One region of the Paenalkalicoccus suaedae genome, then DNA from elsewhere that is predicted to be linked to it. Evidence: riboswitches for the same ligand, from Rfam matches in the RefSeq annotation. Region 1 holds a riboswitch; each other region holds the start of a gene.

The links. A riboswitch is a leader RNA that binds a small molecule or an ion and turns the genes downstream of it on or off. The one in region 1 is predicted to bind thiamine pyrophosphate.
Region 2: it holds a riboswitch for thiamine pyrophosphate, as region 1 does, so the genes downstream of both, FLK61_RS05280 (YkoF family thiamine/hydroxymethylpyrimidine-binding protein) here and thiM (hydroxyethylthiazole kinase) in region 1, are expected to answer to the same signal.
Region 3: it holds a riboswitch for thiamine pyrophosphate, as region 1 does, so the genes downstream of both, thiT (energy-coupled thiamine transporter ThiT) here and thiM (hydroxyethylthiazole kinase) in region 1, are expected to answer to the same signal.
Region 4: it holds a riboswitch for thiamine pyrophosphate, as region 1 does, so the genes downstream of both, FLK61_RS01790 (thiamine phosphate synthase) here and thiM (hydroxyethylthiazole kinase) in region 1, are expected to answer to the same signal.

The regions. Positions count from the first base shown of each region.
Region 1 covers NZ_CP041372.2:1,063,390-1,070,820, forward strand. The annotation lists gene thiE (thiamine phosphate synthase) at 1-299, opposite strand, end outside; gene thiD (bifunctional hydroxymethylpyrimidine kinase/phosphomethylpyrimidine kinase) at 296-1,126, opposite strand; gene thiM (hydroxyethylthiazole kinase) at 1,123-1,932, opposite strand; TPP riboswitch at 1,999-2,096, opposite strand; gene FLK61_RS05860 (nitric oxide synthase oxygenase) at 2,175-3,275, shown strand; gene FLK61_RS05865 (hypothetical protein) at 3,376-3,552, opposite strand; gene recQ (DNA helicase RecQ) at 3,628-5,730, opposite strand; gene FLK61_RS05875 (ring-cleaving dioxygenase) at 6,012-6,953, shown strand; gene FLK61_RS05880 (alpha/beta hydrolase) at 6,967-7,431, shown strand, end outside.
Region 2 covers NZ_CP041372.2:942,939-950,369, forward strand. The annotation lists gene FLK61_RS05265 (gamma-glutamyltransferase family protein) at 1-588, shown strand, start outside; gene FLK61_RS05270 (M20/M25/M40 family metallo-hydrolase) at 588-2,732, shown strand; gene FLK61_RS05275 (N-formylglutamate amidohydrolase) at 2,738-3,553, shown strand; TPP riboswitch at 3,614-3,720, shown strand; gene FLK61_RS05280 (YkoF family thiamine/hydroxymethylpyrimidine-binding protein) at 3,872-4,480, shown strand; gene FLK61_RS05285 (ECF transporter S component) at 4,477-5,082, shown strand; gene FLK61_RS05290 (ABC transporter ATP-binding protein) at 5,063-6,592, shown strand; gene FLK61_RS05295 (energy-coupling factor transporter transmembrane component T family protein) at 6,589-7,368, shown strand.
Region 3 covers NZ_CP041372.2:2,079,486-2,086,916, reverse strand. The annotation lists gene FLK61_RS11060 (Stp1/IreP family PP2C-type Ser/Thr phosphatase) at 1-423, shown strand, start outside; gene pknB (Stk1 family PASTA domain-containing Ser/Thr kinase) at 420-2,471, shown strand; gene rsgA (ribosome small subunit-dependent GTPase A) at 2,484-3,365, shown strand; gene rpe (ribulose-phosphate 3-epimerase) at 3,367-4,011, shown strand; TPP riboswitch at 4,044-4,145, shown strand; gene thiT (energy-coupled thiamine transporter ThiT) at 4,215-4,778, shown strand; gene FLK61_RS11035 (thiamine diphosphokinase) at 4,775-5,428, shown strand; gene spoVM (stage V sporulation protein SpoVM) at 5,498-5,578, shown strand; gene rpmB (50S ribosomal protein L28) at 5,645-5,833, opposite strand; gene FLK61_RS11020 (Asp23/Gls24 family envelope stress response protein) at 6,078-6,440, shown strand; gene FLK61_RS11015 (DAK2 domain-containing protein) at 6,502-7,431, shown strand, end outside.
Region 4 covers NZ_CP041372.2:274,144-281,574, forward strand. The annotation lists gene ulaA (PTS ascorbate transporter subunit IIC) at 1-138, opposite strand, end outside; gene FLK61_RS01775 (PTS sugar transporter subunit IIB) at 151-426, opposite strand; gene FLK61_RS01780 (BglG family transcription antiterminator) at 433-2,301, opposite strand; gene FLK61_RS01785 (UvrD-helicase domain-containing protein) at 2,656-4,971, opposite strand; TPP riboswitch at 5,113-5,218, shown strand; gene FLK61_RS01790 (thiamine phosphate synthase) at 5,327-5,926, shown strand; gene FLK61_RS01795 (FAD-dependent oxidoreductase) at 5,913-6,971, shown strand; gene thiS (sulfur carrier protein ThiS) at 6,955-7,158, shown strand; gene FLK61_RS01805 (thiazole synthase) at 7,162-7,431, shown strand, end outside.

The DNA.
Region 1 (7,431 bases):
ATCTTACTGGCATCACCATCGTCTTGTCCGATGTGCAGACCATCAGCCTCTACTTCCAAAGCGAGCTCCACGTCGTCATTCACAACAAATGGAACGTGATACGAGCTACACAGTTGCTTCAAACGCCTCGCTAAAGCATAGCGCTCTTCCTTATCCTGAATACTTCCTTCACCCTTTTCTCTGAGCTGAAACATTGTAATACCAGCCTCTAAAGCTTCTGTTAGTATCTCATCTAGTGGTCTCACCACATCCTGCGTTCCACAAATAAAGTATACGGAGAGAGCTTCTTTTACGTTCAAGTTAATACCTCCATATTTACATCTGAAATAGAAGACTCACGGTGGGCACTGTGGTGCACTGGTCCGGCGCCTTCTCCAACAGGCTTTGCCTGCTCAATTGCGACATGTAAAAACTCTTTCGCTTTAAAGATAGCACTCTCCAGTTTTACCCCTTGGGCAATAAAGGCTGTAATCGCGGCAGCATACGTACAGCCTGTGCCGTGAGTGTGCGTCGTGTCAATGCGCGGAGAGGTATACAAGACACTTGTTTGACCGGTGAAAAGCACGTCAGTCATAAACTCTGCACGTGCCTCATGACCGCCTTTAAGTAAAACTGGAACACCACCACAAGCGTGATAAAGTGCCTTCGCCATATCTTCAAGCTTATCAAAATCCTCGCGCTTTTTACTCAAGATGGCTTCTGCCTCAGGAATATTGGGCGTCACGAGAATTGCTAATGGGAAGAGCTTTTTAATTAACGTATCCTGCGCGTCCTCTTTTAAGAGCGGAGACCCTGTTGTAGTCACCATCACGGGATCGACGATCAGATTCGTTACTTGATGCCTACTCACCAAATCTGCAATAGCCTCAATTCGCTCTTTGTCATACAGCATACCAGTCTTCACAGCGTCTGCACCGATATCAGTAATCACTGCTTTAAACTGCTCCTCAATCGTAAGCACGGGGATGGGATGGACATCGGTTACCCCTAACGTGTTTTGCGCTGTGATAGCTGTAATTACGGATGTACCAAAAACGCCAAGCTCCTGGAATGTTTTGAGGTCTGCCTGAATTCCTGCGCCGCCGCCACTATCAGAGCCTGCAATCGTCATCGCTTTTATCGTCATGACGTCACCTCTTCGACTTTACTTCGATCATTCACATCTTCTTCCGTTATTTCGTACAACGCGTTCAGAAAATACTGCTGAAAGCTTCCAGGAGCTTTAACGGGAGTTTCTTTATAAGCAATTTCTGCCGCAACCCCATAAGTGGCTAGCGCAGCGACTATCGAGTCGAGAGAGACATCGTTACTAGCAATAAAAGCAGCGACTAAGGAGGACAGTAGACAGCCTGCACCTGTTATCGTTGTTTGCAAAGGGTGACCGTTAGAGACTGTTAAGACTCGGCTTCCATCTGTGACGATATCAACCTCGCCAGTCATAGCCACAATCGTGTTGTATTCCTTTGCTACTTTGATAGCTACCTCTTGTGCATTTTCAAGCGCTGTATCAGAATCGACTCCCTTTGTCGTAACGGAATCGTCTATTAAACTCGCAATTTCTGAGGCATTACCACGAACAACCTGGATAGACAGCTCTGTAAGTAGTTTTTTAGCCGTGTTTGTTCGATATGGGGTCGCGCCGGATCCAACTGGATCAAATACGATTGGCGTTTTTCCTTGGTTTGCAGCCTCTCCTGCGATAAACATTGCTTCTACAGTTGGCGCAGTTAGTGTTCCGATATTAATCATTAGACCTTGTGCGATGCTTGCCATATCCGCTACTTCTTCTTTGGCATAAGCCATAACAGGACTAGCTCCAATAGCATACATGCCATTAGCTGTGAAATTAGTTACCACCACATTCGTGATATTGTGGATCAAGGGTTTTGTTGCGCGAAGCGAAGTAAGTGCTGTGCCTAGTGTTGATTGCATGAAACAGTCCTCCTTTTTTTCGCACAAAAAAAGCTATTCCACGAAGGAAATAGCTCACTGTGTATACAAAAACAGTAGCCACTTTCCTACGCTGGTGTTAACCAGATCAGGTTCAAAGGGATTAGGAAACCTATCTCAGCCCGAGGGCACCCCTAGTGGATTACTTACTTTTTTTATGCGTTTAATTTATACTAACATAAGTGAAACTAGCTGACAAAAGATTCAAAAAGGAGCAACAGGAGATGAGCTTACAGGAGCAAGCAGCATCATTTATTTCGACCTGCTATCAGGAATTAGGAATAGATGCGACGACACTGGGTGACCGTTTACAGCAAGTGAAAGTAGAGATAGAAGAGACCGGAACGTATACACATACGTATGAAGAGCTCGTTCATGGTGCCAAAATGGCATGGCGTAACTCCAATAAATGTATTGGCAGACTTTTTTGGGAGACGATGAACGTATTTGATGCTCGCGAAGTTAAAGAGGAATCAGAGGTTTTTAATACCTTGAAGAATCATATGACCTTTGCAACAAATGAGGGGCGAATCCGTCCGACAATTACGGTGTTTGCTCCAGAAAAGGATGGGAAAGCACCGGTTCGAGTCATAAACCATCAGCTTGCGCGCTATGCAGGATACGAGCATCCTGACGGAACCGTAATCGGAGATCCAGACTCGATTGCGTTTACAAAGCTATGTCAGGACTTAGGTTGGCAGGGAAAAGGATCTGCTTTTGATCTTTTACCAATCGTGATTAAGCTTGATTCTACATTAGTATTGCAAGAGTTTGAGTCTGACATCGTTCTAGAGGTCCCATTTGAGCATCCGGAAGAGCCATCATTTAAAGAGCTTGACTTAAAATGGTACGCTGTTCCTGCAATTTCTGACATGCAACTAGAAATTGGCGGAATCACCTATCCAACCGCGCCATTTAACGGGTGGTACATGGGTACAGAAATTGGGGCACGCAACTTAGCGGACAGCTTCCGCTACGATAAATTGAAAGAAGTTGCTGAGGTATTTCATTTAGACACGAGTAAAACATCCGCTCTCTGGAAAGACCGTGCACTTGTCGAGCTAAACCGAGCAGTCTTACATTCCTTCCAAGAAAATCGGGTGAGTATCGTCGATCATCATACAGCCGCTGAGCAATTCCGTAAGTTCCAGCAACGAGAGGAACGCGCTGAGAGAGAGGTAACAGGGGACTGGACGTGGTTAATTCCACCTGTATCACCTGCGGCAACACACATTTTCCACCAAGGCTTTAAAAACGAGGAGAAGTCGCCGAACTTCTTCTATCAAGACAAGCTATATGATGAGTCAGGGAAGATGAAAGAGTAGGAGATGGCTACCTTGTGCGTCAAAAGGTAATATTTCATCAAACCCCCACCAAAAAAGCAGGTAAACGAGCTACTAGCCTCGTCCACCTGCTTTTTTACATTCATCTCCAGCTAATACGCAAAAGAGAGACTAACATCCCTACTCCAATAACGCTGCATAGTAAGCTCCCAATATAAGCGAGTCCCCACATGAATGGAGAATTACTCCAATTATTCACAATGACCAAAAGTAACACACCAGCAAGTACACATGCTACTCCTGCTTGAAACCTATCCACTCTAACCACCTCATTTAAGGTAATTATACCATATTTACCCTAAGTGAGTGGAGTTACTTCAATATCTCACCAACCTCACACATACCCATTGGCAACGAGTTTAATCGTAAAGTAATCCACCTCTTCAGGGAGAGCCTCCTTTACAGGCTTCATCCCCTCTTCAAGACCTACATCATTAATAGCTCGTTTAATTAAATCTACATGCTTAGCCTCAAATAGAGGAGAGAGCTCAATAGAGACACCATCTTCATATGCCTCTAAAAGATGACTTTTCACAGTTACCTCTTTAATATCCCGAAGCTTCATAATCTCTTCGACTGGTGTGCCATCTACATATAATTCCGCTGTTACCATATAGCTCTTCTGCTTTTTATCATTTGATAAAATTTCTTGTTGAGGCTTTGCCATCTCGTTTTCCTCTACATATACAAGGATCGCATCTAGGAATGGCTGTCCGTAAGTCTCTATCTTCATTTGTCCGACACCCTTGACTTGGAGCATCGCATGTTCATCGGTCGGGAGCTGCCTGCATAGCTCATGAAGCGTCTGATCAGAGAAGACCATGTATGGTGCAACAGCGTGCTCACGCGCGAGTTCGGTTCGCACTCCACGGAGTGTCTCAAATAACGGATGATCCTGGGTGACACGTACCTGATGCTTCTCCTCCTTCTTCGCAACCGACTCCTGTCCCTTTAGCACAGGCACTGCTAAATCAGTCAGTTGCAGCACTGGATAGTTGCCGCCAGTTAAAGCTAAATAGTCAGATGCAGCAAGAAAGTCAATCAACTGAGCAACCTCTTTTTGAGAGCGATTCTTCATCAGTCCGAAGGTTGGAAGTGTATCAAGCTTTAAATCCTTCACCTTCTTATTATTAGATCCAGTCAATACTTGAGCGACCATCGTCTTCCCGAATCGTTCACCCATCCGTCTTACACAAGAGAAAATCATCTGTGCTTCTCGCGTTATATCCACAGAGGTTCGATCATCGACGCATTCCGAGCACCTACCACAAGGTTCTGCCGGCGATTCTCCGAAATATTGAAGAATATAGTTTTGTAGACAATCCTCTGTGTGTGCAAAGCTCGTCATAGCCTGGAGCTTCCGATATTCCTGCTCCTTGCGTCGCTCGTCCATCATTGATTGATCAATTAAAAACTGCTGGATTCGAATGTCTTGAGGCGAAAATAAGAGCATACACTCACTAGGAGCGCCGTCTCTTCCTGCACGTCCAGCCTCTTGATAAAAGCTCTCCATATTGCGTGGCATTTGCCTATGAAAGACAAAGCGAACGTTCGATTTATTAATCCCCATACCAAAGGCGTTTGTAGCAACCATCACTTTGGTCACATCATAGACGAACAACTCTTGCATCTTTTGCCGATCCTCTTGAGACATCCCTCCATGATACTTACCTACAGAAACATTAGCCTTCTTTAAATAATCATGAATGCGTTCCACTTCTTTTCTAGTCGCACAATAAATAATCCCGGACTCTCCAGACTGAGTAATGTAGCTCTTCATGTATTCGTCACGGTCTACCCCTTTAACCACATGAAACGCCAAATTTTCACGGCTGAAGCCGGTCTGAACGACGTGGTCTGGATCGATTGATAACGCTCGGCACACGTCCTGCGTCACCTCAGGGGTTGCGGTTGCAGTGAGGGCTAATACTGGCGGTACTTTTGGTAGCGTATTTAAAAGCTCAGGAATACGTAAGTAGCTTGGTCTAAAATCGTGTCCCCACTGAGACAGACAGTGAGCCTCATCAACCGCTACTAAGGAGATTGGTAGCTTTTGTAGCATACGCATGAATGAGGGTGATTCAAGGCGCTCTGGAGCAATATAAATAAGCTTTTGTAGACCTAAATTAACCTCATCTAATCTAGCAGAGACTTCGCTAGCTGATAAGCTTGAGTTTATAAATGTCGCGTCAATGCCTGCTTCGGCAAGTTCATCGACCTGATCCTTCATAAGGGAAATAAGTGGGGAGATAACGAGCGTAATACCTGGTAAAAGTAACGAAGGAATCTGATAGCAAATCGACTTTCCTCCACCCGTGGGCATAATCCCCATCGTAGGGTGTCCTTTAAAAACAAACTCTAAAATACGATGCTGTCCAGGTCGGAAAGCATCGTATCCATAATGCTGTTGAAGCTTTAACTGTGCTTGATCTAACATGCTATATCCCCCTAAAACCTAGTCTCTTTAGTTTACAAGAGTTAGAGGAAAGAGACAATCAGAGATACTAGTTTGCTTGCTCTATACTGATCAATTGCGTATCCTACCTGATTTTTGTCCAAAGATATAGTGATCGACTCTGAGGTTAATTTAGAAAATAGGAGGTAAAGATTTAGCGACTAAGAAAGAAGTGTTTTGGGAATACGTTGTAGTAGACGTTAGGAAGGTAAGGATGATATGCTTACTTTAATATAGTTAATATACTATTTGGAGGTTATGAGATGACAGCACCTACAATTGCAGGTATTCATCATATTACAGCGATCGTTGGCAATCCGCAGAGAAATATGGATTTTTACGCTGACGTACTAGGATTAAAATTTGTTAAAAAGACAGTAAATTTTGATGATCCTGCTACGTACCATTTTTATTTTGGGAATGAGCAAGGATCACCTGGAACGATTATTACATTTTTCCCTTGGGATGGTGCTAGGAAGGGCAAAATTGGCACTGGTCAGGTTGGAACGACGACATTTGTCGTGCCTGATGGAGCATTATCCTTCTGGGAGGAGCGACTTCGGGATAAAGGTGTGAAGGCAGAGCTTGCAACTCGTTTTAATGAAGAGTACCTCCAATTCCTAGATCCAGACGGATTGCAGCTTGAAATAGTCGCGAGAGGCAAGGGACCAAATAGCGAATGGGAATTCGATACGATCACAACAAACGAAGCTATTAAAGGCTTTGGTGGAACAGTTCTCTATTCCTCAGACCCGGAAGCGACCTCAAAGCTTTTAGTGGAGCACTTCCGCATGACGCATGTTGCAACTGCGGGCGACTTTATCCGCTTCGAGGCTCCTGGTGATTTAGGGAACATAATTGATATTGATACATCTAAGACAGAGCCAGGCTCTATGGGTGTTGGAACGGTTCACCACATTGCTTTTAGAGCAAACGATGACGAGCACCAGCAGGATATTATGTCTTACTTGCATAGCAAGGATATCCGCACAACAGAAGTAAAGGACCGCCAATATTTTAACGCGATTTACTTTAGAGAGCCTGGCTCCATTTTGTATGAAGTTGCAACCGATCCACCAGGATTTTTATGGGACGAGGATCAAGAAGAGCTAGGTAAAGACCTGAAATTGCCACCATGGCTTGAAGAGCAACGCGAAAAGATCGAATCAATTATTGCACCTATAACGATTCCAGAGAAAAAATAAGGAGGAACAAACAATGAAGCATATTTTTAAAAAAGGAACGAGTGACCATACACTACTATTACTTCACGGAACTGGTGGGAATGAAGAGGATCTTTTGCCAATCGCACAAATGATTGACCCAGATGCGAACGTTATTGGAGTCCGCGGGAACGTAGACGAAAACGGCATGAACCGCTTTTTTAGACGTTTAGCAGAAGGCGTATTTGATGAAGAGGACCTTATTTTCCGCACAAAAGAACTCCACGAGTTTATTGATGAAGCAGCGAGCGAGCACGGATTCGATCGCTCGAACATGACAGCCATCGGATATTCAAATGGAGCTAATATTGCAGGCAGTCTGCTATACCATTACGAGCGTCCATTCAAACATGCGATCCTATTGCACCCAATGGTACCAAGACGAGGTCTTGATCTACCTGATATGTCCGGACTACCTGTGTTTATCGGAGCAGGTAGCAATGATCCAATCTGTCCACCT
Region 2 (7,431 bases), 120 kb from region 1:
ACCACGCACCTCTCCGCTGCAGATAGTGACGGGAATGCGGTTGGGATCACCCAGTCTATTGAGCTTGTATTCGGTAGCAAAACAATGGCGAAGGATCTCGGATTTTTTTACAACAACTATATGAGTGCGTTTAACTATTCCGACACGTCGCATCCGTACTATTTGCTACCTGGCGGCCGTCCGTGGAGTAGTGTGGCGCCAGTATTACTCTTTGAAAACGGAAAGGCTCGTTATTTATTAGGAAGTCCAGGTAGCGCAAGGATTTCCACGACGCTTGCCCAAGTCATTACAAGGCTAATCGATAAAGGGGAGCCGCTCGATGATGCTATCGCATCCCCACGTTTCCACGCATCACATACAGGGTCATTGATGATTGAGCACAATCGATTTAGTGAAGAAGTAAATGAAGCACTCAGACTTGCTGGTTTTAAAATAACAAAGCGCGGAGACTATAGCTTTTATTTAGGGTGTGTCCAAGGAATTCAGCTCCCTAAGAACAAACGAGAACGCTTTTTTGGAGTCGCAGATCCAAGACGGGATGGTACAGCCAGAGGACCAGAATTAAACGAATTGGGAGTGGATATATAGTGAAAATTGCTGTGGTATATAACCGTGAAAGTCAGGCGGTCATCAATTTATTCGGTACACAAAACAGAGAGAAGTACGGACTTGAGACAATTAAACGTATTAAGGACGGTTTGACTGCTGGTGGTCACGAAGTGAAGACATTTGAGGGAGATAAAAATCTCATCAAAAATTTAGAGGACTTTATGCCATCCGTACTTTCAGGAGAGCGACCGGGTCTTGTCTTTAACTTAAGCTACGGCATTCAAGGTAGAGGCCGCTATATGCATGTACCAGGTATGCTTGAAATGCTTGGTGTCCCTTATGTTGGGTCTGGTCCTGAAACGCATGCGCTGGCATTAGATAAAGTTGTTACAAAGATTTTGCTCATGCAACAAGGGCTACCAACGCCTAAATTTGCGGTGCTTAATAAACCAGATAGCCCGCTTGTGGAGAATTTGAAGTATCCTCTAATCGTAAAACCTAAGGACGAAGCGGTTTCCTTTGGACTTCGTATCGTAAATAACGAAGAAGAGCTTCGCGAGGGTGTTCGTGTGATTTATGAACAATTCAATGCGCCGACGCTTGTCGAAGAATATATTGAAGGACGGGAAGTAAACGTTGCCCTACTTGGGAATAATCCCGTCGAGCCATTACCACCCGTGGAGCTTGTTTTCCACAATGGTCCAAAGATTTTTACGTATGAAGATAAAAAGAATACGAGTGGTCGTACGGTAGAGAAAGTATGTCCAGCACCTTTATCAGAAGAGGAAACGAAGCGTGTGCAGGACTTAGCGGTGCAAACGTTTAAGGCACTAAACTGCTATGACTCGGCTCGCGTTGATTTTCGTATTGACCAGGATGGGAACCCGTATATTTTAGAGGTCAATTCCATGGCGAGCCTAGGTAGCGACGGATCGCTCGTATTTGCTGCAGATAAAATTGGCTTAGACTATACGAAGCTCGTTAATAGATTAATAGATGTTACGTGCGAGAGATATTTTGGCAAAGACTTTTTTGATGAAGAAAGCCACAAATCGTCTTCAACCGCTGATAAGCTTTTCCGCCGAGTCACGCAAAGTCGCTCTAAGATCGAAGCCGATTTAAAGACGTGGACGAACATGTCGAGTCGCACAGAGGATGCTGTTGGCCTTAGTAGCGTACGCAAGCTGTTTGAGGAGCGTTTAGGGAAGCTAAAGCTTGATCAAGTCGATGCGCTGACGAATGGTCGTTCTGCGTGGACGTGGGAGACGAAGGCAGGACTAACGGACGGAACGCTACTTGTCGTTCCTATTGATGTACCGGGCGGACGTAACGGCTTCCCAATTCCATACCGCCGCGAGCAGGAGTGGGTGTTTGGAGAAGGAATTGCTTCAAGTCGCGGTGGTATTGCGACTGTGTTAGCGGCTTTGCAGGCGTTGAAGGAAGAGAAGCTACTTAGTAAAACGAAGGTCGGCGTATTTTTCTATGCAGATGAAGGAAGAGGGATGCGCTACAGTTCGCAAATGCTTGTAAAAGCGGCGAGTCGGGCGAAGCAGGTGCTTGTCATGCAGCCTGGATTTGCGGAGGGGAAGGTTGTCGACCAACGCCGAGGAACAAAGGAATTCCAGCTCATTATTGAGGGAGATCCGTTGCGCATTGGGAAGGAATCAAAGAGTAGTGATGTGCTGAGCTATTTTATTGAGAATGCAGAGAAGCTAAAGAGCTTAAATAGTCGGAAGAAGAAGGTAGCTGTATCGGTTCAGGATATGAAGTCAGAGCGATATAGCGTGCTTATGCCGCACCGAGTGACGGCAACGCTCTCTGTCACATATTTAGATGAGACGACTGCGACGGAGGTCGAGCAGGAGCTTAAAAAGCTCTTCTCGGGGGCGAAATCAGGAATGAAAACATACATGGAACAGGTCGTCGATCGACCACCACTCTTGAGGAAGAAACTAAATCCAATCATTGCAAGGTTAAAGGAGTGGACAGAGGCAAAGCAACTTCCATTCGGCATTGAGTCTAGTCTACTTTCGACTGCGGCGGGAGTCATTCCAAGTGAAACACCAGTAGTATGTGGATTTTCGCCGGCAAGTAGAGATTTATATACGCCGAACGAGGCGCTACACCGTATTGAGCTCGTGCAACGATCATTGCTATTAGCGCTTTATTTGCAGGGAGAATAACGCTTATGGACAAGCTACCTATTTTTGTGTCGGTGCCACATGGTGGAACGAAGGTGCCTGAGGGTTTACGCAACAAACTACTGCTTTCCGAGCTTGAGATTGTGCACGACGGTGACACATGGACAGGGGAGCTATTTGACTTTAAGGAGCTTGCCCACGTGTTTGTTAGTCAGTCTGTGGCGAGGATTGTCGTTGATATGAACCGGGCGCCGGGTGATCTGCCGCCGCATAACGTGGACGGTGTCGTAAAGACGGTTGCGGTAACAGGTGAGAACGTATGGAAGCCATCGCTTTCAGAGGAAGAGATTAGGGATTTAGTGGAGACCATTCACGCACCTTATCATGAAGCTATGCGTGAGGGTCTTCTACAACCAATTTCATTTGGTGTAGACTGTCACACGATGCTTGCAGAAAGTCCTGTAATAGGTGGTGGAGAGGCGATAACGCGTCCGCTGTTTTGTATTAGTAACCGTGGAGGAGAAGATGGCATAGAGGAGGACGAGCCTGTCACGGCAAGTCCTGCGTTTATGCACAGAATGCGAGAGCTAATAGAAGAAGCATTTGCTGACTACGGGATTGACGGGGTAGAGCTGTGTGTGATCAATGCTCCGTTTAAAGGTGGCTATGTGACGCAATTACACGGTGCACAAACAGATAAGCCGTTCGTTCAGCTGGAGATAAATCGAAGGCTATATATGAGCGAGGAAAGTGGCGTTGCGCCGACCAAGGAGGAACGCGCGCAGATGTCAGAGCTGCGGGAGAAGCTTGGTCGCGTGTTTGCGCAGTTAGCGTTCGAGTTATCGGATTCAACGCTTCGATAACCGCCGGCTGTTTACAAATCTTCAGACAATAGGTACAATGAACGTAACAATACAATGACACGAACGCACTAGGGGTGCATCTATCTTGCTGAGAGACAGGCTTGTCCTGTTAACCCTTTGAACCCGAACTAGATAATACTAGCGTGGGGAAGTGCAGTTAATCATACGATTCACGCACTTATTCGTAAACGATTGCCTGCACCTTCCTATTAGTTTAGGAGCGTGCAGGCTTTTTTGCGTTTCGTCTTGTGTTGAAATAGAAAAGGGATGCTTACGGCAAATTAGTTTGTAAGTAATCACGATGGAGGAGAGTTTAGCATGCAAGGACTATCATGTGGAACAAGTAATATCGTAGGAGTAAGGTTTGCTATTTACCCAATGGCAGATAATTTTGTCGAAATCATTAAAGGGGCTTTAGAAGAAGTTGATACATCTAAAGTGTGGATGCAAACAGATGACGTGACAACATGTGTGCGAGGTCGAAGTGAACACGTATTTGACGTGGCGAAAGCGATCTTTATCCACGCAGCAAAAACTGGAACGCACGTTGTCTTTAGCGGAACATTTTCAATCGGATGTCCTGGTGACAGCGAGGGAGACACGTATATGTCGGAGAACGATGAGCGTCTAAACGAAGAAAAGTCTCAACAGGAATCTGTCGAAGCGGCATCTCACTTTGCACTTTACCCAATGGATAACCCGAACTACATGCAGGTTATTGCCGATCAGTGTGCAGTTGCACAAGAGCACGGTACGTTTACGAAGGGTGTTCACTACGCGTCTCGTTTAGATGGTGATGCAAATAAAGTCTTCCATACGCTTGAGACAGCATTTGTTAATGCCTCTAAAACAAAAGAACGCGCACATGTGACAATGACTGCTCACATTTCAGCAAATAGTCCATCAAAGAAGGACAACGCGTCATGATGAAATCCTGGAAGCTTAAAGAGATTGTCTTAATGTCCATCTTAGGAGTTGTGTTTGCTGTTGTTTACCTGCTCTTTTTCTTTGCAGGACAAGGCTTAACAAGCTTCTTAATTCCGTTTGGTTTAGGCCCGTTCGGCTATGAAGTCATCTTTGGAATATGGTTTATTGTCTCTATCATCGCCGCCTATATTATTCGAAAGCCAGGGGCTGCCTTCTGGTCGGAGCTTATTGCAGGAACCGTACAAGTACTTCTTGGAACGCCAGCAGGTCCAATGCTAATCATATCTGCTGCTATTCAAGGTATTGGCGCTGAGCTTGTCTTTGCAGCGACTCGCTATCGTGTTTATAACCTGTACGTGTTAATGATGGCGGGTATGTCGGCAGCGCTTTTCAGCTACGTATGGGGAATCTTCCAGTCCGGTCTTCTGGCAATGGAGCCATGGCTCATTATTACAACCTTTATCGTGCGAATGATCAGTGGTGCTCTACTTGCTGGATTACTCGGTAAATTCCTAAGTGATCAGCTCGCAAACACAGGCGTTCTGCGCGGCTATGCGTTAGGAAAGGAGCGCGAGGGACGCTATGAGCGTAAAGTCTCCTAATACACTCGTTCAGGCAGTTAACTACTCGTTTTCGTATGAGCAAGACCACCCTCTTTTAAACAACCTCTCTCTGACTATTTCAGAGGGAGAAACCACGATATTGGCAGGTGCAAGCGGCTCTGGGAAGAGCACGCTTGCACTTTGTTTAAATGGTTTATATCCAGAGGCTGTTGAAGGCTACAGTACTGGAGAGCTTTTCTTCCGCGATAAGAGCGTTACGTCCTTTGAGAAGGGAGAGCTCAATCAACAAATCGGTATTGTGTTTCAGGATCCTGAGAGCCAGTTTTGTATGCTTAAGGTAGAGGATGAGCTAGCCTTTACGCTCGAAAATATCGAAACACCGCGAGAGGAAATGGCCGACCTCATTTCTGATGTGTTAGAAAAAATCGGAATAACAAAGCTACGTCATCGTGATATTCACTCTCTTTCAGGTGGGCAAAAGCAAAAAGTCGCGCTCGCAGCCGTGCTACTACTAAAGCCAACGATGCTTATTTTAGATGAGCCAACTGCGAATCTGGATCCTCAGTCACGACTAGAGTTTGTTGAATTGATCGAACGTTTATCGATGACAACGCTTATTATTGACCATCAGCTAGAGGATTGGCTTCGATTCACAGATCGCATGCTTGTCTTATCTCGAAGTGGAGAGCTCGTACTTGAAGGAAAACCGATGGAGCTATTACGTAAACACAAGAACGAACTCGAAGCGGAGGGCATCACGTTCTCTCCCGTATATGAAGAACTCCCTCACGTCGATCATGGTTCCGAGATTTTACGCGTGCAAAATCTACAGTTTAAACGAAAGAAGAACGTCATTTTAACTAATATTGACTTTTCGATTCATGAGAAAGAATTTGTTGCGATTGTTGGTGGGAATGGTGCAGGGAAGTCAACAATGCTACAACTCCTATCTCGGCTTCTAAAGCCTACAAGAGGGTCTATTGAGCTTCATGGAACTGCTATTACATCCTTTCAGGAGCTAGAGCTTCGTGAGAAAATGGGCTTCGTGTTTCAAAATCCAGAGCATCAATTTATTACGGATTCAGTAGAAGAAGAGGTAGCCTTTGGGATGGAGGTTCGAGATGAGAGTGGAATTGGAGCACGAGTTGATGACCTGCTTCAACGCTTTCATCTTAAAAACCACCGCAGAGCCAACCCGTTTTCTTTAAGTGGCGGTCAAAAAAGGCGGCTGAGCGTGGCAACAATGCTCCACGAAGGGCAGGATATCCTGCTGTTTGATGAGCCAACGTTTGGTCAGGACGCGCGCACGTCGAGTGAGCTACTTAAAATCGTTAAATCACTTCAGGAGCAGGGGACAGCAATTGTCTTTGTTACGCATGATATGGATCTCGTTGATCAATACTGTGATAGAGCGCTCGTTTTCCACGAGCAAGAGTTGGCATTTGATGGATCACCAGAAGAGCTATTTCATAACGAGGCGCTTCTTCAAGCAGCGAGACTTCGCAAGCCGTACCGGATGAGACAGGCACTGGAGGTGGTTGGACAATGATTCAAGACATTAACCCCACGATTAAAGGTATCGCAGTCCTGATTCCAGGTGTCATTCTAAGCTTTAGCTTCGATATCGTTACACCGCTTGCCTATCTCTTCTTTATTTTTGCAGTCACGATGCTCCTAAGTCCCATTACTTTTAAAAAATGGGCACTCTACATGAGTCCATTTCTTGTCCTCTCATTAGGGTTTGGCTGGATGGCCGTTTTATATACAAACGCAGACTTTGTGAGCGGTGAAGTGCTATTCACCTTCTGGCGCTTTGATATTACGACTGGCTCGATTATGGTCGGAATAAGCCTCGCGCTGCGCTCTCTTTGCTTTATCGCGCTGTCTCTCCTCTTTATCTTAACAACAGACTCGACCAAATTTATGCTCAGCCTCATGCAACAGGCCAAGCTACCACCAAAGCTCACGTACGGCATTCTCGCAGGGTATCGCTTCCTGCCGACCTTCCGTCACGAGCTAGAGGTTTTAAAACAGGCACACCGCGTGCGAGGAGTCGGTCGCGCTAAAGGAATTAAAGGGCGCCTCACGCAGTTTAGACGCTATGTGATCCCGCTCATGGCCAATGCGATTCGTAAGGCCGAGCGTGTCGCTGTCGCGATGGAGTCCAAAGGCTTTACTGGGTCAACAACGCGAACGCACTACCACCACATGACGGTTAAAACACGCGATTGGACGTTTTTAGCCAGCATGAACGTGGCGTTAGTAGCGGTGTTTATCCTCTCCTATCAATTGGGGTACTTAAATATTTTTGGCATCCAATTTTAACTAAATGATAATCGACATTTTTTTGAAGATTTTGTTTCTAATTTTGCCTGACTTCTTATATAC
Region 3 (7,431 bases), 1.0 Mb from region 1:
TCTTTCATTTCTTTTTGTCATGTAGGAGACTCTCGCATTTACTTGTATGAAGAAAATGAACTTACGCAATTAACGAAAGATCACTCTCTAGTAGGAGAGTTAGTTAGACGTGGAGAAATTTCCGAGCAGGAAGCAGAAGTGCACCCTCGCAAGAATGTATTAATGAGAGCACTTGGCACAGAGCCAACTATTGAAATTGATACTGGTGTCGTTGCGTGGAATTCAGGATCGTTACTTGTACTTTGCACGGATGGGTTAACAAACAAGCTATCTGCTATGGATTTGTCTGCGATCTTTAACGATCAAGAAATTCCGCTCGAGGAAGCTGCTCGCGCAATGATTAATGAGGCGAATAATCGCGGTGGAGAGGACAATATCACCGTAGCGCTCGTTAGGCATCAAAAGGAAGTGAATGCATCATGATAGGAAAACGTTTAAACGATCGCTATAAATTAATTCGTCCAATTGGCGGCGGCGGGATGGCAGACGTTTATTTAGCGAAAGATCTTATTCTCGATCGTCATGTCGCTGTAAAAATGCTCAAAACGCAGTTTTCTAATGACGATGAGTTTATTCAACGATTTAGACGCGAAGCAGAAGCGGCAACTAGCCTCTCTCATCCGAACGTTGTTAGTATATATGACGTCGGGGAAGAAGAGGATTTATATTATATTGTTATGGAGTACGTCGAGGGCGAAACGTTAAAGGACTATGTTGTTGCGAATGGGTCGCTTTCGGTTGATGAGTCTATTCGTATTTTAAAACAAATTGCCTCGGCGCTCTCTCACGCCCATGCGAACCATATCGTACACCGGGATATAAAGCCTCAAAACATATTGATTGGTGTAGATGGCATTGCTAAAGTAACAGATTTTGGGATTGCTCGTGCGATTAACGAAGCAACCATTACGCATACAAATTCTGTGTTGGGCTCGGTTCACTACTTATCGCCAGAACAAGCACGTGGTGGACAGGTCACCTTTAAATCGGATCTTTATTCCTTAGGGATAATCGGGTTTGAAATGCTAACGGGTGAAGCACCGTTCAAAGGGGACACAGCTGTTTCTGTTGCTATTAAGCATATTCAAGAACCCATTCCTTCTGTGACAGAAAAAGCGCCGCATGTGCCTCAAAGCGTGGATAATATGATCATGAAGCTAACAGCGAAAGATGTTACGAACCGCTATGAGTCAGCAGATGAACTGCAACGAGAATTAGCTACTATACTGGATCCTTCACGAGTGAATGAGGCGCCAATTGAGCGCGAGGACGATCCTGAAGCGACAAAAGCTATTCCTGTTATACCGGCTGATGCGCCGCTTGAAGGTGACCCAACGCTAGTAAGGAAGCCGGACGAGGCACCTGCTCAAGGTCCTGCAGCAGAACCTGCTAAAAAGAAGAAAAAGCGTGTAGGGAAATGGATTGGCTTATCGGCTCTATTTCTTGCTTTACTGTTATTTTTAGTGTTCTTCCTTATTCCAAGACTACTTTATGTAAATGATGTGACGATTCCTGAAGGGTTAGTTGGGCAGCCGTCCTCAGAAGTAGTAGCAGAGCTTGAAACGCTAGGTTTAGAAGTAGAGCTCACGTATAGAGAAGACGATACTGTGGAACCAGACCATGTTATCTCAACGAATCCTCAAGGTGGTAATAACGTAAAAGAGGGCTCTTTAGTGACGGTATTTGCTAACGAAGCGAATGGCACGGTCGACATGAATGATGTAGTTGGTCTATCACTTGAGGAAGCGGAAGAGCTTTTAGCAGATTTTGAGGATATAGAAGTTGTTTATGAAGAGAGTGCGACAGAAGATGAAGGAACAGTTTTATCGCAGTCACCAGAAGCAAATGAACCAGTCATTGCAGAAGAAACAGTTGTCACTCTTACGGTTAGTGAGGGTATGACGTATGTGATGGATAATTTGTTTGGAATGACGCGTTCTGAGGTACTCGATCAGATGGATGATAATCCTTATGTAACATTAAGATTCGAAGAAGATTTCCATCCATCCATTGAGTCAGGATTAGTTATTGCACAATCTCCATCAAGAGGGACAGAAATTAATGCTCCTGTAACAGTAGAGGTTACTTTCTCACGTGGACCTGAGCCATCGTCTTCAGGGGGATCTTCTGAGATTGAGACTCCTGAGCCAGATCCAGAACCGGAGCCAGAGCCAGATCCTGGCGAAGAGGACGGTCCAGTTACAAGTGACGTACCATTTTCAGTAGAAGTACCGCCTGCGCCAGAGGGATCAGAACCACCTGAGTATCGTATTCAAATCTCTATTATTGATTCTGAGAGCGATACACCTAGAGAAGTCGTTAGCGAGTCCATCACGGAGACGACTAGATTTACGCTACCTATGACGTTAAACCCAGGTGACACAGGATATCTGCTTTTATATGTGAATGGACAAGAATTCTCAGAGTCACCTTACGAATACACCTATGAGGAATTATTAAGCTATCAATAAATGGAGGTTTGCATGGCAATTGGGAGAATCGTAAAAGCATTAAGTGGATTTTACTATGTCGAAAACGAGGACGGCATTTTTCAGTGCAGAGGTAGAGGGAACTTTAGAAAGAGAAAGCTAACGCCACTAGTTGGAGACTGGGTTGTTTTTGAAGCGGAAAATCGTACAGACGGATATGTATTAGAATTACATGATAGGACGAATGAGCTCATTCGTCCTCCAATAGCGAATGTTGAACAGGCTGTACTCGTTTTTTCTGTCCATGAGCCGGCGTTTAGTCCACTATTACTAGACAAATTCCTTGTGCATATTGAAGCAAACGACATTCAACCACTTATATGCTTATCTAAGATGGATTTATTGCCAGAGGAAAAACTAGAAGAGATTCGTCAGTATAAAAAGGAGTATGAAAAAATCGGCTATGAAGTGATATCTACATCGGTTCACCAAGCGGATACGATCGAAGAGTTGAAGCCTGCCTTAGCAAATCGTGTGTCTGTTTTTGCTGGACAATCGGGTGTTGGTAAATCATCGCTGTTAAATGCGATAAAGCCGGAGCTAGATTTAGAGACGAATGCGATCTCAAAAAGCTTAAATCGAGGGAAGCACACCACGAGACACGTGGAGCTTATTCCTATCGAAGGTGGCTATGTAGCAGATACTCCTGGTTTTAGTTCTCTAGATTACCATGGTATTACCGAGGACTCTCTCTCCGCCTGCTATCCTGAAATGGCTGATCGAATACAGGAATGCAAGTTTAGAGGATGTACGCATTCAAATGAGCCTAAATGTGCGGTCAAGGCAGCTGTCGAAGATGGAGAGATTGCGCAGCATCGTTATGATAGCTATATTCAATTTTTAGAAGAAATTAAATCGCAAAAGCGGAGGTACTAGCATGTCAGTTAAAATTGCACCATCTATTCTTTCAGCTAATTTTGCCGAACTAGGTAAAGAAATTAAGGATGTCGAGGAAGGAGGAGCGGATTATATTCACATCGATGTAATGGACGGTCATTTTGTTCCGAACATTACGATTGGACCGCTTATTGTTGAAGCTGTGCGTCCGATTACGACATTACCGTTAGATGTGCACCTTATGATCGAAAATCCGGATCAATATATTCCTGACTTTTGTAAAGCTGGAGCGGATATTATTACGGTACACGTAGAGGCATGTCCTCACTTGCACCGTACGATTCATTTGATTAAAGAAAATGGGGTTAAAGCAGGCGTTGTATTAAATCCGGCTACTCCAGTAGATGTGATCAAGCCAATTATTGACGATATTGATATGGTATTACTTATGACAGTAAATCCAGGCTTCGGTGGGCAATCTTTTATTTCTTCCGTGCTACCCAAAATTACAGAAGTAAAAGAGCTTGTCGGAGATCGTGATATTGAGATTGAAGTCGATGGTGGCGTCAACGAAATGACAGCAAAACAGTGCGTAGATGCTGGTGCAAATGTTCTTGTTGCGGGATCGGCTATTTATAATCAAGAGGATCGACACGCTGCCATTGCGAAAATTCGTCAACAGTAGTAAAGTGAAATTACTTAAACGAAATTAAAATAATGAACCACAAGGGGAGTCTTAGAGGACTGAGAGGAAGCATGCGCTTCGACCCTTTAAACCTGTAAGTTGATACTTGCGTAGGGATGTGGAGATGATGCTAACAGACAGCTGTTGCCTTCTCGGCATAAGCTGTCTTTTTTTGTGGTTCTAAAAAAAGGGGATTATTTATTATGAGACAAAACAAACGATTACTTATTATGCTCGAAATCGCTATTATGAGCGGTCTTGCTTATGTGTTAGACTTAATTCCACTGTTTCAAATGCCTCAAGGGGGATCTATTACGCTCTCTATGCTTCCAATCCTTATTCTCGCTTATAGACGAGGAGTTATTGCTGGGATTATAGCTGGCGGATTGTTTGGCACATTAAATCTAATGTTTAATTCATTCGTGGTTCACTGGGCGCAGGCATTACTCGACTATCCGATCGCCTTTTTAGTGATAGGTTTAGCTGGTATTTTTCGTTTTTCAAGTCAGGCTTCGTTCCGTAAAAAGCTTACACTTCTTATCGCAGGAGTGGCATTAGCATCTGCATTACGATTACTTTCACACTTTACTGCAGGTGTAATTTGGTTCGGTAGCTTTGCCCCTGAAGGGATGTCGCCAGTATGGTATTCATTTATCTATAATCTAAGCTATATCGCACCTACATTTGTTATTTTAGTCATTATCATGGTCTTATTTGCTAATAAGGGAAAAGTCGTGCTACACCCCTCTAACGGACGTGTAGCATGACATATTTGTTAGTAGCAGGAGGTCCAAAAGTGGACCTTCCATCCCTTCAAGAGCTTTGCGACGAGCTTAAACCGACTGGCATTATAGGCGTTGATAGAGGAGCTTATTATCTTTTAGAGGCTTGTATTACACCAAATCTTGCTATCGGGGACTTTGATTCAATCGGAGAAACATATTTAAAGCAACTAAAAGCAGAATCAGTAGAACTAACCACTTTCCCTGCAGAAAAAGATCAGACAGATATGGAGCTGGCACTTGATATTGTTAAAGAAAGATTTAACGCTAAAAAGCTTATTATTGTTGGGGCGACAGGAGGCAGATTAGATCACTTTTTAATGAACGTGCAGTTGTTAGAGGTTGCTGCTACACGTGGGATTGAAGTGGAGATACTCAATACTTCCAATCGAATGAGTTATCTAGATAGCGGCGTCAAACATGTAAAGCATTCCATATACACCTATTTATCCTTATTAGCTATTACAGAAAAAGTTTCTGGAATAACGCTTACTGGAGTGAAATATGAATTAACAAATGCTCAATTAAAGCGTGGTTCGAGCCTTTGTGTTAGTAATGAAATCGTAGATGACGAAGCAATTGTGAAGATTGAATCAGGTAAAGTAATCGTGATTGAGTCCAAGGACGAAAATTAAGTGGTACTATCTGTGGCAGACTGAATATATATGTAATAGAATCGCTTTTTTCCGTCAGGAGGGAGTAGCATGAAGTTTTATACGATCCGTTTGCCGAAGTTTATAGGGGGCGTTGTGCGAGCTGTACTTGGCACAATTGGAAAAGGGTAATACAAAGAAAAGGACTCCTAATCCGATTAACGGATTAGGAGTCCTTTTACGTAATAGGTCACAAAATTATACGCGCTGAACTTTACCAGACTTAAGTGCGCGAGCTGAAACGTATACGCGCTTCGGCTTACCGTCCACTAAAATTCGTACCTTTTGAACGTTTGCGCCCCAACGACGCTTCGTTGAGTTAAGTGCGTGTGAACGCTTGTTTCCAGTAGATGGACCTTTACCTGTAATAACACATCTGCGTGCCATGGAAATCCCTCCTTCTTTCAAACCGTAACTTTCAATCACAGTTATTTCAAACAACATACTTGGATATATTAGCATAGCATTCTGTTAAATACAAGTGATTTCAGAGATATTTCAAGTAAAAAACCTTGACAGCCGATTCGCTTCAGGTAGTATATATACCGGAGTGCCTTTCATAATGTTCGGTTTTATAGTAAAATGGCGATAGCCTTTCGGTAAAAACCTTTTTGAGGAGGCAATGACATTTATGACGATCGAAATTAAAACAAACTATGGAAATATTGATGTATCTAAAGAAGTAACGGCAGTAATCGCTGGTGGGGCCGCAGTAGACTGCTACGGGATTGTTGGCATGGCATCTCAAAAGCAGCTAAAAGACGGCATTACGGATCTTTTAGGCCGCGAAAATTTAGCGCGGGGTGTTGTTATTCGCGAGGATAATGACGACGTACATATTGATATGTACATTATCGTAAGCTATGGGACAAAGATTTCAGAGGTAGCTCATAACGTACAACAAAAAGTAAAGTATCAGCTAGAACAAATGCTAGGACTTAAAGTAACGTCTGTAAATATTTTTGTATCAGGTGTTCGCGTAGCGAACGATTAGATGTGATTAGTTAGGAGGAACACGTGTGGTTAACAAGATCGAGGGAGATAAGTTTGCGCAAATGCTCATTGAGGGTGCAACAAACCTCTCTAATAACTCAAAGAAAATCGATGCACTAAATGTCTTTCCTGTTCCGGATGGTGATACAGGGACAAACATGAATTTAACCATTACTTCAGGAGTGAAAGAAGTAAAAAACGCACCGCATGACCATGTAGGAAGAATAGCTCAAGCATTTGCTAAAGGTCTTTTAATGGGTGCTCGTGGCAACTCGGGAGTTATACTTTCTCAGTTATTCCGAGGATTTTCAAAGTCTGTAGAGAAAAAAGAAACACTCCAGGCAAAAGATTTAAGCCTGGCTCTTCAGCATGGAGTAGACACTGCCTATAAGGCTGTTATGAAGCCTGTTGAGGGAACAATCTTAACAGTTGCTAAAGATGCAGCTAAACAAGCAGTAGCTTCTGCAGAGAAGAAGACAGACGTCATTGAGGTTATGTCTGATGTGCTAAAGGAAGCGAAAGCATCCTTAAAGCGTACTCCAGACCTACTACCTGTATTAAAAGAGGTTGGTGTAGTTGACTCAGGTGGACAAGGGTTAGTCACTATTTATGAAGGCTTCTTAGCAGTTCTTAAAGGAGAAGCGATTCAGACTGCAGAGGAATCAGCTCCATCTCTAGAAGAGCTTGTTAAATTTGAGCACCATCAATCTGCTCAGAGTCATATGGCTACTGAAGACATTGAGTTTGGTTATTGTACAGAGGTCATGGTGAAGTTTGAAGACAAGAAACTTGAGCAATATCCATATGATGAGCAGGCGTTTCGTGAGCAACTAGACAAATACGGTGACTCGTTACTCGTTGTTTCTGACGAAGATCTTTTAAAAATTCATATTCACGTAGAAAACCCTGGGAATGTTATTAATGATGCACAAGCATACGGTTCTCTTGTAAACGTTAAAGTAGAGAATATGCGCGAGCAACATTCTAGTTTA
Region 4 (7,431 bases), 790 kb from region 1:
AATAGCGGTTAACGCCGTCCCTTTGACAACATCGCTGAACGGTTTTTTCTGCAAGAGTAATCCGAGCATAGCAATGAGTCCGAGTAAAATTGGCGGCTGTCGGAATACTTCTGAAATAATGAGTTGAATAAAGTCCATCTTGCTTCCCCCTTAATCGTTTTGAAGCTGACTTTTACTTGCCTGTAGCACCTCTTGATAGTTCATAAATTCCTTAATAGCGACAATTGGACATGTTACCTGTGACTCTAACTGTTCAGCAAATTCCGGCGATGTGTAAATGAGATCTGGCGTTTGTGATGCGGCAGATGCGATGTCTGTGTTATCGACCTCCGCGTCAACTCCTAACTCCTTTAGTGCCTTTTCTACCTGCATTCTGAGGGCCATCGATGACCCTACTCCAAATCCACATACGGCTAATACTCTCATTATGATCTACTCCTTCTCCTGTAATATAGTGAGGACTTCTTGTTCGGTTGTTGCGGCTTTTAGCTTTGCAAAGCTGTCTTCGTCAGAGATGAGCTCGACAAGCTCTGCCAAGGCATTCAAATGGGAGGATGAATCAACTGCTGCTAGCAGAACCATCACGCGTACCGGTGTCTCTGTCGAAGCGAATCCGACGGGCTCTCGTAGAATGGTGAGGCTCATGCTGAGCTCATTAACGCCTTCCCCTGGTCTTGCATGAGGCAAAGCGAATTCTTCACGTAGCACAATGTACGCGCCATTCTTATGAATGTTTTCTTTAATTGCTGCCACATACGTAGCGTCTATTTTCTCTGTATTTATAAGTGGCGCAGCGACTACATCAATCGCACTCTCCCAGTCCTCTACGCGATCTAATAGCTGGATCGTTTCCTCTGTAATCAAATCCCGTAACATAATGTCTTGGTCTCCTTTTAAGCTCCGTTGCTCTTCTAATCGAGCTTGTATCTGTATTTCATTCAATATTGCCTTGTAGCTGTGCGGCGAGACATTGCGCTTCACAATCTCTAAGATCGAGTTTTGTGAAACGTGGTGACCGTCCCCGATGGCGTGTTGCAATTTTGCCTTATCTGATTCTGTTAGGATAGGCGAAACCTTGAGCCATTTTTTTGCATGTAGATGTGGTGGAATCTGTGTGGTAGTGACAAGTAACTCCATCGATTCTGGTAGGTTATCAAAACTTAAGCACTGGATATCTGTATCAGGGATTCCGAGCCTTATAAGCTGATGCTTCACAGAATAAGAGACGCTCGTCCCTTCATAACAGGCCACGATAATAGGAACCCCTGCTTTCTTTTCCTCCACATGACTGAGCACAAGTAGAGTGAGGTAGGAGGCTTCGTGCTGCTCAAATAAGTCAGTGAGCGGGAACGGAGCAAGCTGTCTGAGTCCCATTTTTAACAGACGATACGTATGTGCATACTTTTGCTCGACCTCTTGCTGGAGCGGATTGTGCATGACGATCCCAAGCTTACCTCTCGCAAGTGCTGGTTCTAAATGAGCCAGTATTTTTTGGTCTACGTGTGGCAGGAGCTTGGCGCCTGTTAAATTGGTGTACGTCTCAAGTAACTGAGTCACGCCCGTAAGTAAACTAGTGTCTAGCTGCTTTTGGTGAGAAAAGCCCTTTTTTAAGAGCGCTGTGTACGTAGCCTCAGGGTCCTCACCATCCTTTGAATACGGTAATTCAATGATCGTGTACCCAAGATCCATTCGCTTTTGCTGAATAAAAATAGAAAGGTCTAGACAATCCCACGCCTGCGGGGACAATGGTGGTCCATAGCTTCGACTTGGCGGAAGGAGTGTCTCGTGCTTCAGCTTTTGCACGTAAGGACTACAGGCGTTAATTAAAAACATCCGGACGGTCCATTCATCGCCTACAAAGCTGTAGTGCTGCTGATAGTAGCGAATCGTAACATTCGCATTAGATGCCACTTTCCTTACAGCCTGCATGTCAGACTGGAGTGTATTTCTACTCACATCTAGATGCTTCATTAGCTCGTCAAGTGTCGTGTAAGGATTGGCGACAAGGTGGAAAAGAAGAAAAGCATGCCGCTCTTTTATTTCAAAGTTTCGAAAGCGGTGCGATTCCTCAAACATGCGTTGCTCCATGTGACGATCAGGCTGTTTAATCGAATAACGTCCAAGCGAATCCTTTGAAAGTGTCCCCGTTTTTTCTTCCTGTAGCCAAAAGCGAATAGCTTCCAGATCATCGTAAATAGCTTTGCGACTGACGTTAAAGCTTTGGGCTAAATGTGTGACAGTCATGCTTCCTACATATAGAAGCATTTCCATAAGTGAAAGTTGTCTATAGGATAAACGCATATGATTGCCTCCTAGCTGTAGCATACGAAAATATGGTGTCATGCAACAGAACAAATCAGGTACACCGTGATGTACCATGATTGCATCTCGAGTTAGGTTTTCTCACGAGAGGATAGGGTCAGGTAGGTGTTCTGTTTGCTTCACTATATAGTATTTCCATAGCGTATAACCGCTTATTAAAATTCCTGTAATTGGAGGGCAAGGTTAACAGTGGTCACCTTTTTAGTGGGGCGGGAAAGAAGAGGATCTTGATGAGGGAAGGGAGGTGGGAAGTGAGACAAGCAACGCAGAATCTCAAACCCCCTCACAACCAAAAGAACCCCTCCAAAGAGGGGCTCTACATGTATAAGCGTCCTATGCTGTAATTTCTTTCTCCACCTGTTTCATCTTCGTCTTACAAAGTGGACAGGCTTTCTCTGACAGTCGCTCGGACTCGTCTTGTGGAGAGACGCGCATCCAGCCGTTGCAGCTTTTGCTTGTGCAGTCCCAAACGAGGGCAGTGATGCGCAGGCGTGGCTTTTGTTCTGCGACGCGACTGGCAAACGCACGATCAGACCGACCAGACCGACCAGATCGTTCGAGCGAGGTGCGAGGGCGTTCTTTTTCGCCGAAGGCCTCGAGTAAGAAGCGAGAGACATCTGTTTCTTTTCCTCGATAGTAGGAGGGCGAGCTAATATAGAGCTCCTCCATGGCGCGCGTGACGGCAACGTATAAAAGACGACGTTCTTCCTCAATAGCGTGCTCTACTTTTTGCTTCCCTTTTCCGTCGATCATCAAGTCAGATCGCTTATCCGCCTCAAGGGCAGAGGAGTGTGGCAAAATCGTTTCCGATGCTCCGATCACGTACACGACAGGGAATTCGAGACCCTTCGCGCGGTGGATCGTCATCAACGATAGCACGTCTGCGTCGGACTGCTTGCGAAGCTCTTCCATCTCTTTATGGCGGGCGATAATATCCTCAATGAAGGATAGATACTCCTTAATTGACCCAAACTTATCCGCCGAAGCCTCAAGCTCCGTAAGCATCTCCTTGACCATGTCTTTGTCTAACGTTGCAACGCGGCGCTCGTCTGCGTCGAGATACGCATCGTAGACAGCGCGTACCTGTCTAATCGCGTCTCGAGGCTTTTTACCTGCTAACGACTCAATTAATTTCATCCGGCGAGAAATTGCGGTGCGTTGAAACTCCTTTAAATGTGGTAGTGTCATCGCATGCAGTAATAGCTTTGGCTCTGGACTAACAATATCCTGACGGTGAATGTGTGCCATCGTTGTCTCACGCGCCAGGTAAAGCGTCGACACCATGCCACTGACGGCGTCGATATTGTTAGGATCCACGGCAAGTCGGAGGTGGTCTAACACTGGCTTTACGAGTCCCGATTCATAAAAGGTTTCCTGCTTTCCGAATGTCACAAACGGAATGCCGCGAAGCACCAGTTGGTCGACCATCGCTCGGCTACAGGAAAAGGTCCTGTGCAGGATCGCGATCTCTCTTAAACGGCGTTTACCGGATGCGATGTCCGCCGACACATTCGCGACGATCTGCTCAGCTTCGTCGTCTGTTGTTGCTGGTCGGAGATACAACGTGGTTTGTCCAGGAGAATTGGCGGTCTGGAGCGTTTTGGGATGGCGCATCGTATTATGCTCGATGATTGCATTGCCTAGCCCGAGAATCCCTGGTGTGGAGCGGTAGTTGACGGGCAGGGTGATGGTTGTGGCGCGCGGATAGTGCTTGTCGAAGTCGAGTATGATGGTGCTGTCTGCGCCGTTAAAGCTGTAAATCGTCTGGTCGTCATCGCCAACGACGAAAAGGTTTTGGTGCGTGCCTGTGAGCATGCGAATGAGCTCGAATTGGATCGGATTTGTGTCCTGCCACTCGTCACAGAGGATGTAGCGAAAGCGTGTCTGAAGCTTACCGAGTAGCTCGTTGTCCTCATTGAGCAATTTCCAAGCGAGGAGGAGCATGTCGTCAAAATCTATATAGTGGTGCTCGTCCTTCCAGTCCTCATAGGCGATCAGGATGGCTTTGGTCTCGTGCTCAATGTGCGTTTTAGCGTCAATATCGTGCGCGGTTTTCATGCGGCTTTTTAGCTCTGACAAGGTGGCAAGCAGAGTCTCTGGCTCATACGAATCGTGCAAGCCACGCGTTTTTAAGATGCGCTTGATGGCGATTTGCTTGTGCCGATCGTTTTGCAAAATCCGATGATCATAGCCTCGACTAACTAATAGCCGGTAAAAAATCGAGTGGAACGTCCCAGCAGTCAGTTGCTTTGCTAAGGATGGCGTGTAGCCTGGGAGCTTCGCAATTCGGCTTCGCATCTCATCCGCTGCTTTTCTCGTAAAGGTAAGCAGGAGAATGTTTTTGGGAGAAACACCATTGACGGAAGTTAAGTAGCCGGTCCGAGAGACGAGGACGCGTGTCTTTCCACTGCCAGCACCTGCGATAATTCGCGCAGGTCCATCACCGTGGCGAACGGCTTCTAGCTGTTGCTCATTTAGTGTGATGCCAGATTCCTCTAATCTATGTAAATACGAATAGTCGCTGTCGGACTCGCGAATCACCGAAGTGAGCAGCGGCGCTTTTGGTGCAGGGGGTATTTTATCTAAAAACGACCCAGCAGGATGCAACGCCTGAGGTCTTTTTTTAGGCTGTGCATAGTTGTGTTGCATAAAGGGGTGAGCCTCCTTTTAAGTCTAAACAATACCCCTATTAAAGCATATTTCATTGCCGAATCATAGACGACATTAGAGGGAGGTACAACAGTTGCATGTAAACCGCCTTCCATGGTAAAGTTTAACTAAATTCATATAGCAATCCACTAGGGGAGCCTGAACGTGCGGGCTGAGACGGAGATAATCCGGACCCTCAGAACCTGATCTAGTTCATACTAGCGTAGGGAAGTGCCTCGACTGTTAGCATCGGTACATCAACGTATCGATCCCAAATCACCCTTAACAGCCACTTCCTATCTACATCAGGAGGTGGCTTTTTGTATGCCTTTTTTAGAGGAAGGAGGAAGGAACCGTGCGATTACAGGTACACGTTCTTTCTAGTGGCAATGGAGAGATCGATGCGCAAACTGCCACAAAGCTTGCGCCACGTATTGATGCCTTACACATACGAGAAAAGCGTTCGTCAGCAAGGGACGTCTATGAACTTGGACAGCAGTTAGTGAAAGCTGGCTTTCCAAAAGAGAAGCTCGTGATAAACGATCGTGTTGACGTTGCGCTTGCGTTAGGGGCAGGAGGAGTTCACTTAGGAGGCTTAAGCTTATCTCCAAAGATAGTGAAACAGCTTGCGCCTACGCTGCGCGTCGGGAGATCCATCCACGACGTGTCGGAGCTTACAGAGGTGGAGGATGCCGACTATGTATTTTACGGTCACATTTATGCAACTGCCTCGAAGCCAGGGCTGTTACCACGCGGTATAGCCGCTTTAGAGGAAGTCGTTCGGGCATCACACCTACCAGTTTATGCAATCGGAGGCGTGAAGCCGTTTCATATAGAAGAGATTGAAGCAACAGGGGCGGCAGGTATTGCCGTCCTATCAGGAATTTTAGGTGCGAGAGACCCTATTCAGGCAACGGATGAGTTTACAGGGAGGCGATTAGATGCACAGCTATGATGTCATTGTTGTTGGCGGAGGCGTAATTGGTGGAGCCATCTCGTATTATTTGTCGAAGCAGGGCGTACGTGTGTTAGCAGTAGAACAACGCACCCTTGGCTACGGAGCTTCGTCAAAGGCGGCTGGGATGCTTGCTGTTGAGGCGGAGTACCAGCCGGATCATCCACTTTATGACCTGGCGATGGAGAGTCGTAGGCAATTGAAGGAGCTTGCGCAACTTTTTCTCGATGAATTGGGGATAGATATAGGCTTTGAGCAAAATGGCATGCTCCTATTAGGGAGTAAGGGATCGCTTACCTTAGAGGACATGCGAGAGCTTGAGCCGAAGCTACGGACGAAAGAAGCGGGCGTCCATTACGAAGAAGGCGCACAAATCAGATCCAAGCAACTGACGCTCGCGTATTGGCGAGCGGCGATTGCAAATGGCGTCGAGGTACTAGAGCAAACGGATGTGAAGCGGCTATTAATGAAAGAGGGTCGCGTCTGTGGCATAGAGACGTCGAGTCAAAAATTTTATGCGGACACCGTAATTGTGGCGAGCGGCGTAGCAAGTAGTGAGCTGTTACCAGGGCTTTGTCCACTCCTTCCAGTGAAGGGGGAAATTATCTCTGTCACGACGGAGAAGCGACTGTTACAACGGACGATTTATGCGCGCGACTGTTACTTAGTGCCGAAGGGGGAAAACGAGCTGTTAATCGGAGCGACTAGCTACCCAGGAGATGGTACAGAAGGCGTTTCGCTAGAGGGTGTAATGGGATTACTTGCGCGCGCAACTGCGCTTGTACCAGAGCTTGCTAAAGCGAAGTGGAACGAGACGTGGAGCGGCGTTCGTCCGCGTACGTTTGATGATTTACCGTATATCGGACGTCATCCAGAGATCCAAGGTTTAGTGATGGCAACAGGTCATTATCGAAATGGGATGCTCCTGTCTGCGATAACTGGTCAGCTTGTGTCTGACCTCGTTTGGAACAATAGGGTGCCAGAGGCGTTAGCGCCTGTTTCGCCAGAGAGAAGGGGGGTAGTGGAGCATGGTCTTGCATATTAACGGTGAGGCGCGCGAGTTGCCTTTGGAGGCGGCGTCTGTGCGTGAGTTGTTGGAGCATTTGGATTTGGGGTCCAAGCTGATTCTCGTGGAATTGAACCGAGAAGCGGTGGATCGGTCGTCGTTTGATGAGGTGGTTGTTCGTGATGGGGACGCTATTGAGCTTGTTCAATTTGTTGGAGGGGGTTAATTCATGCTTGTCATTAATGGGAAGTCGTTTGGATCGCGTTTGATGGTTGGTACGGGGAAGTATGCGGATTTTAAGGTGCAAAAAGAGGCTGTTGCAGCGTCGGGCTCGGAGATTTTGACGTTTTCGGTCGCGAGGATGCACGTTGCGGATGCGAGTCAGCCAAACTTTTTGGAGGAAATTGATGTGGGTCGCTATTCGCTATTGCCAAATACGGCTGGAGCGAAGACGGCAGAGGAGGCGGTGCGTATTGCGAAGCTTGCTCGTTCATCTGGT